Regions from separate parts of the Rhizobium fabae genome, predicted to be linked through region 1. Evidence: predicted binding sites of a transcription regulator. Region 1 holds the regulator's gene; each other region holds the start of a gene.

The links. The regulator LexA, encoded in region 1, represses DNA repair genes until DNA is damaged. The targets are predictions, from matches to a motif close to TGTTCNNNNTGTGTTCNG.
Region 2: the regulator LexA is predicted to act here: its motif matches at 1,451-1,468, upstream of EFB14_RS17510 (helicase-related protein).
Region 3: the regulator LexA is predicted to act here: its motif matches at 1,208-1,225, upstream of recA (recombinase RecA).

What each region holds. Positions count from the first base shown of each region.
Region 1 is NZ_ML133646.1:453,131-455,405, forward strand. Features, by position in the region: gene EFB14_RS05315 (alpha/beta fold hydrolase) at 1-551, shown strand, start outside; gene lexA (transcriptional repressor LexA) at 901-1,620, shown strand; gene EFB14_RS05325 (ComEC/Rec2 family competence protein) at 1,601-2,275, opposite strand, start outside.
Region 2 is NZ_ML133652.1:45,447-47,721, reverse strand. Features, by position in the region: gene EFB14_RS17510 (helicase-related protein) at 1-1,287, opposite strand, end outside; gene EFB14_RS17505 (DUF3309 family protein) at 2,086-2,241, shown strand; gene EFB14_RS17500 (glycine zipper domain-containing protein) at 2,268-2,275, shown strand, end outside.
Region 3 is NZ_ML133646.1:114,310-116,584, forward strand. Features, by position in the region: gene EFB14_RS03610 (pseudouridine-5'-phosphate glycosidase) at 1-77, opposite strand, end outside; gene EFB14_RS03615 (carbohydrate kinase family protein) at 166-1,110, opposite strand; gene recA (recombinase RecA) at 1,340-2,275, shown strand, end outside.

The DNA.
Region 1 (2,275 bases):
TGATGGCGGCTCTCTCTGTTGAGCGCTTCGCGGTCATTGGCCATTCGATGGGAGCCATGATCGGTATCGACCTTACTGCCCGGCTGCCCGACGTTGTTGTCGCACTGGTCACGATTTCCGGCACGGTGCGCCCGGCCTTTCCGCAGCGCGATCCAGTCACGGACGGAATCCTTGGGCTTTGCGATCCGATCGATCCCGGCGATCCATTTTTCGATCTCTGGCACGCCTGCCCGCATCCAGTCGATCCAAGTTTCCTCGCCCCGATCAGCCGTGAGGCAGCAGCCATTTCGGCAGAGATCTGGCATGGTATTCTGGCCTGTTTTTCCACACTCGATCTGACGGAGGCCGCGGCACAGGTCAGAATGCCCGTGCTTTGCATCGGTGGTAGCGAGGATGCGCTGTTCGACGCGGGTCACCGGCTGGCGCTCGAAGATGCGCTCTCGAAAGCACAATCGGTCCTGATGGAAGGATTTGGACATAACCCGCACTGGGAGGATCCCGAAAAGGTCTCGGTGGTTCTCCGCGATTTCTTTCACGTCGCTTTTGCCTGAAAAGCTTCCTCTCTGAGAATGCGCGGCTTGAGCAATCAAGTGGGATCGTCCCGGAAGGTTCAGCAGGCGATATTCCAGTCCGCTTCCTATCCTTCACGAACCGAAATATGCTCGACCGCAAAGGTGTGTCATCGCCAAACTTTGCTAGGCAGGCCGCCATGCAACTATCAGTTGCCAAAGAATGACGCATTACCTGACTACATTCTCGAATAATTCTGAATTGCCGTCTCGTCGCCATTCCAAAGCAATTTTTTGCCTCCTGTTTTACGGAAATTTAGCTACTTGCGGAACACATATGGAACATATAGTGTCTGTTCTGGATTTGTTTCAATCACGGGGTCTGACGTCGATGCTCACGCGCAAACAACAGGAGCTTCTCCTTTTCATTCATGAGCGCATGAAGGAATCCGGCGTTCCTCCGTCTTTCGACGAAATGAAGGATGCCCTGGATCTCGCCTCCAAATCCGGCATCCACCGCCTGATCACGGCGCTCGAAGAACGAGGTTTCATTCGCCGCCTACCGAACCGGGCCCGCGCGCTCGAGGTCATCAAGCTTCCGGAGGCCTATAGCCCCAGCATCCAGCCTCGGCGCGGCTTTTCGCCGAGCGTCATCGAGGGCAGTCTCGGCAAACCCCAGCCGGTCGCCCCTCCCGCTTCCGTGAAGCCCGTCGCCGAAAACGGCAACTCGATCTCCGTACCGGTCATGGGTCGAATCGCCGCCGGCGTTCCGATCTCGGCGATCCAGAACAACACGCACGACATCACCGTTCCGGCCGACATGCTCGGTTCCGGCGAACATTATGCGCTGGAGGTCAAGGGCGATTCGATGATCGATGCCGGCATCTTCGATGGCGACACCGTGATCATCCGCAACGGCAGCACCGCCAGTCCCGGCGACATCGTCGTTGCCCTCGTCGATGACGAGGAAGCGACGCTGAAGCGCTTCCGCCGCAAGGGCGCCTCGATCGCGCTGGAAGCGGCCAACCCGGCATACGAGACCCGTATCTTCGGGCCGGATCGCGTCAAGGTTCAGGGCAAACTCGTCGGGCTCATTCGCCGCTATCATTGAGATCAGCTTTGCCGGAATCTGCAAAGCTGTCGCTGCGCCAATCATAGGCGCGGTGGCGCATCCAAGGTCGCAGCAATGTGTCGAATGCCGTTGCAACCTCGATCCCCCTTTCGGTAAAGCGAAGCTCGACCGCCCCTGTCTTGCGCAGCGTCTCGCCCGTAAAGAGCAGCGCGCCGGAACGGCAGCGGTCAAAGCGCAAGCGGACCGGTGTGACGACGATATCAGCTGTATCACAAGCCGGTCCGAGATAGGCGACATTGTCGATGACAGTCAGTGTCTTTCCATTATCAAGTAGGGTGGTGCACCAGGCGGCCTTCAGGCAGGAAAAGTGTGACGGTGGGTTGGTGGCGATCGCCTGTCTCATCGCCTCTCGGGCGTCATTCTGCTGATCCGGCGAGAGTTGCAGCCTTTTGCCTTGAGGCGCAGCAGGCGCGTTGCTCATCCCAACCATCACCGGCTGGCGGTGTTCTTCGATGGCAAGCGCGCGTTTCCATTGTTCGAAGATAAAAGCTGGTGGCTTCGTGCGGTTCGAAGCCATCGTCTCGCCATCGACGATAGCGACCAGACCGCCGTCTTCGGCAATGGTGACGTTGGGGGCCGCCTCTGACGGCAGCATCACGACAGCCAGCGTGGAAATCGCGACGATTGCCGTTCC
Region 2 (2,275 bases), on a different contig from region 1:
GATTCGCGCCGAAAGCGTGTCAATTTCCCCATCTGTCCGATCGGAGCGATGAACCTGCTCCGCGAGAAACTGTTCGTTCACCGTGCCATAGCGCACGAGATCGGAAAAGAGGGTCGAAATAAGATCGGCATGTTGTGCCGGGGTAATACGCCGGTAGTCGGGAAGCGCACAAGCCTCCCAGAGTTTTTCGACGCGTTCGGGCCTGTCGGCAAGATCGATGATCTCGGGGTAGCGAGAAAGCTGCTCCAGCGCCTGCTGGTCGACCGCCGGCAGCGCCCGCGTCAGCCCCGGCACGCGCGGCCCTGCTTCGAGGCTGGCGCGCAGCGACTGGATCGAGGAGAAGTCCATCCCGGTTGTGCGCCACTGCAGAACCTTGACGTTGTCAAATTCATGCCCCTCGATGCGCTGCACCAGTTCCTCGTCGAAGGGCGAGACCTGCCCGGTGACGCCGAAGGTCCCGTCGCGCACGTGCCGGCCGGCGCGCCCGGCGACCTGGCCGAGTTCGGCCGGATTAAGATTGCGGAACTGGTAGCCGTCGAATTTCCGATCCTGGGCGAAGGCGACGTGATCGACATCGAGATTGAGGCCCATGCCGATCGCATCGGTCGCCACCAGATATTCGACGTCGCCCGCCTGATAAAGCGCCACCTGCGCATTGCGGGTGCGCGGGCTCAACGCACCCAGCACGACTGCCGCGCCGCCGCGCTGCCGGCGGATGAGCTCGGCAATGGCATAGACCTCGTCGGCCGAGAAGGCGACGATGGCCGAGCGCTGCGGCAGCCGGGTGATCTTCTTTTGTCCGGCGTAGAAAAGATGCGAAAGCCGCGGCCGCTCGACCACGGTGATGCCGGGCAGAAGCTGCTGCAGGATCGGCCGCATCGTCGCCGCGCCGAGCAGCAGCGTTTCCTCACGGCCGCGAAGATGCAGGATGCGGTCTGTGAAGATATGGCCGCGCTCGAGATCACCGGCGAGCTGCACCTCGTCGATCGCGACGAAGGCGGCCTTGGTCTCACGCGGCATTGCCTCGACGGTGCAGACGGAAAACCGCGCATTGGGCGGCGAAATTTTTTCCTCGCCGGTGACGAGCGCCACGTTCTGCACGCCGACCTTCTCCACCACCCGCGTATAGACCTCGCGCGCCAGGAGCCGGAGCGGCAGGCCGATCACGCCGGTCCCGTGCGCGACCATGCGCTCGATGGCATAATGGGTCTTGCCGGTATTGGTTGGTCCGAGCACTGCGGTCACACCGCGCCCGCTCAGAATCATCGGCTGCGAAGTCAGAGTCATGGATCCATGCAAACGAGGCCAAAGGCCCCAGGAAAATCTCGCTCCCCCAGATTGAAGCACAGAACACATGGACAGCCGCCGCCGCAAACGCAAGGGAAGATTTCAAAAATGCCACCAGGATTGCGACCTTTGCGAGTCCTGCGGAACATCCGCCTTTGCGATTCGGAACAGCGTGAGAACGAATCAGCGACGAATCGCTGACTCCAGCTGATTCAGCTTTTGTTCACGGCTAAGTATTGATTTTGAATCACTTTTTCCCACTAGATGCTGAATCGCGCGACTCCCGCTCCTTCGCATTTTCGCCGTCGCGATTCATGATGTCAGGCTGATCGCCGGCAATCGAAAATTGCGCCCGAAATTAATCTCTCGACCAAAGCCGGAACGAATCGGAGACGAATCGCTGACCGTGCCATTTTCGCCTTTCGTTCACGGCCACATTTGGTGGCGAAGCTGCACCGGAACGCTAGATGCGGATCGCCGATAGATCTCCTCGTCTTGTATCCCCGCATCGGCATTAATCTTTGGAAAGCCGGATTCAGAAGACGTTAAGCCGAAGTGGCCGAGAGCGGCGCGTCGATCAAATACGGAACGAATCGCTGACGAATCGGCGACATTGCAGTTTTCCCGCTTTGTTCACCGCAACATATTGTATTTAAATGCCTTTTTAACCATATGAGCGATTTTCCGGAATGGCGAAGACCAGAGCGCGCCACATTTCCAGCGCTGAACCGGGAACAAAAATCGCCAATGCGTGTTTCTCGTCCATCGAAAATGCGGATGAAATGAAGGGAACACACCATGCTTGGCACGATACTTCTTATTATCCTCATTCTGCTCCTGATCGGAGCCTTGCCGAATTGGGGCTACAGCCGTGGCTGGGGCTATGGACCTTCCGGCGGTTTGGGGCTAGTTCTCGTCATTATCATTATCCTTGTACTAATGGGCCGCATCTAAAGGCCACCAAACTGGGGAGTTACGACATGATGAA
Region 3 (2,275 bases), 340 kb from region 1:
GGTGCGCCGCGCTGCTTGGCGCTCGCGACCTCCTTCGAATAGGCGATCGGCAGAAGAGGGGAGATGGGTTTGGTCATGGTCATGTCCTGTGATCGACAGAGCATGATGCCGAAAAGTGTGAGCGGTTTTCGGACGACATCATGCTCAATTATTTAATTCGCCGCTTCAATGCAGAATTCGGGCCGCGGGAACAAGGGCAAGCGCCTCATTCAAGAGGTCCGGCGTCAGATTTTCATTGACGGCGTGCCGCGACTGCACGGTGAGAATAGCCGCGGCCGTGCCATAGCGGACAGCTTCCTCGAGCGGCAGGCCCGCCATCAAGGCCGCCAGCGTGCCGGCGGCAAGGGAATCGCCGGCGCCGGTAACATCGGCGACCGTATCGGTGATCGGCGGCTGCAGCGTCATGGCGCGGCCCTCGCAAATCGCAACCAGCTCGCGCCGGCCGCGGGTGACGACGGCACTTTTGATGCCGATCTCGTTTAGCAGCGGCGGCCAGCCGCCCGCATCATCGGGCCGTCCACCGGTAAGAGCGGCGGCTTCGGCCTCGTTGAGGAACAGGTAGTCGATATCCCCGATGCAGGGTGTCAGCCTGACGACCTTCGCCGGCGAGATGGCGATCGCCGCGACGGGCTTTTGAAGGGAATTTGCTTTTGCGACGATCGCCGCGATCGTCTCTTCCGGCAGGTTGGCATCGAAAAGAATGAAATCATGGGCGGCGAAGGCCTCCCGCACCCAACGAATGGAGAGACGGCGCGGCACGAAGAAACGATAAAGCTCCATGTCGGCAAGGGCGATAACCAGATTGCCGTCCTTCTCGATGATGGCGGTGTAGCTCGGCGTCTTGCGATCGAGGAAGACGAAAGGCCGGTCGTCGATGCCGGCGAAATCGGCGGCTTCGCCCACTATCTCGCCCAGGGGATCGCCGCCACGCGGCGAGATCATCGTCACCTGAAAGCCGAGCCTTGCGAGATTTCGCGCAGCATTGAAACCACCGCCGCCGGGCTCCTCGAACCATGTGCCGGGGTTGCTGGCGCCCGGTGCCGTCTCGCCTGAGATGCGGCCGCGCCGGTCGATATGGGCGCCGCCGAGAACGAGAATCTTTCTCTTCATTTCAACCGCTCTCCATATCCTGGGCGAGCGAATCGGCATGCCGCAACTTGGCGCATCGCACCCGGCGCATGCGGTCTAAGCCGTTGCTTTGCATCGATAAAACAAATATAGAACACGGATCGTTTTACCTTTTTCTTTCAATTGTTTGATCGCCTATTGCGAGAGTGGAACAAATAGGGTACAAACTCGACATTGCTTGAGCGGCTTCAATAACCTAAAGGTGGATCGGATGTCTCAGAATTCATTGCGGCTGGTAGAGGACAAATCGGTGGACAAAAGCAAGGCGCTTGAAGCGGCACTCTCACAGATAGAGCGGTCGTTCGGCAAGGGCTCGATCATGAAACTCGGCTCCAACGAGAATGTTGTCGAGATCGAAACGATTTCGACCGGCTCGCTTGGCCTCGATATTGCGCTCGGAGTCGGCGGCCTGCCGAGGGGCCGAATCATCGAGATCTACGGGCCGGAAAGCTCGGGTAAAACGACGCTTGCTTTGCAGACCATTGCTGAAGCGCAGAAGAAGGGCGGCATCTGCGCCTTCGTCGATGCCGAACATGCGCTCGATCCGGTCTATGCCCGCAAGCTTGGCGTCGATCTGCAGAACCTTCTGATCTCACAGCCCGATACCGGCGAACAGGCGCTTGAAATTACCGATACGCTGGTGCGCTCCGGCGCTGTCGACGTCCTTGTCGTCGACTCGGTCGCCGCGCTGACGCCACGCGCCGAAATCGAAGGCGAGATGGGCGACAGCCTTCCGGGCCTGCAGGCCCGCCTGATGAGCCAGGCGCTGCGCAAGCTCACCGCTTCGATCTCGAAGTCGAACACCATGGTCATCTTCATCAACCAGATCCGCATGAAGATCGGCGTTATGTTCGGTTCGCCTGAGACGACGACAGGCGGCAATGCGCTGAAATTCTATGCCTCCGTGCGCCTTGATATCCGCCGCATCGGCTCGGTCAAGGAGCGCGAAGAGGTGATCGGCAACCAGACCCGCGTCAAGGTCGTCAAGAACAAGATGGCGCCTCCCTTTAAGCAGGTCGAGTTCGACATCATGTATGGCGAGGGTGTTTCCAAGACCGGCGAACTGGTCGATCTCGGCGTCAAGGCCGGCATTGTCGAAAAATCGGGCGCCTGGTTCTCCTATAATAGCCAGCGTCTCGGCCAGGGC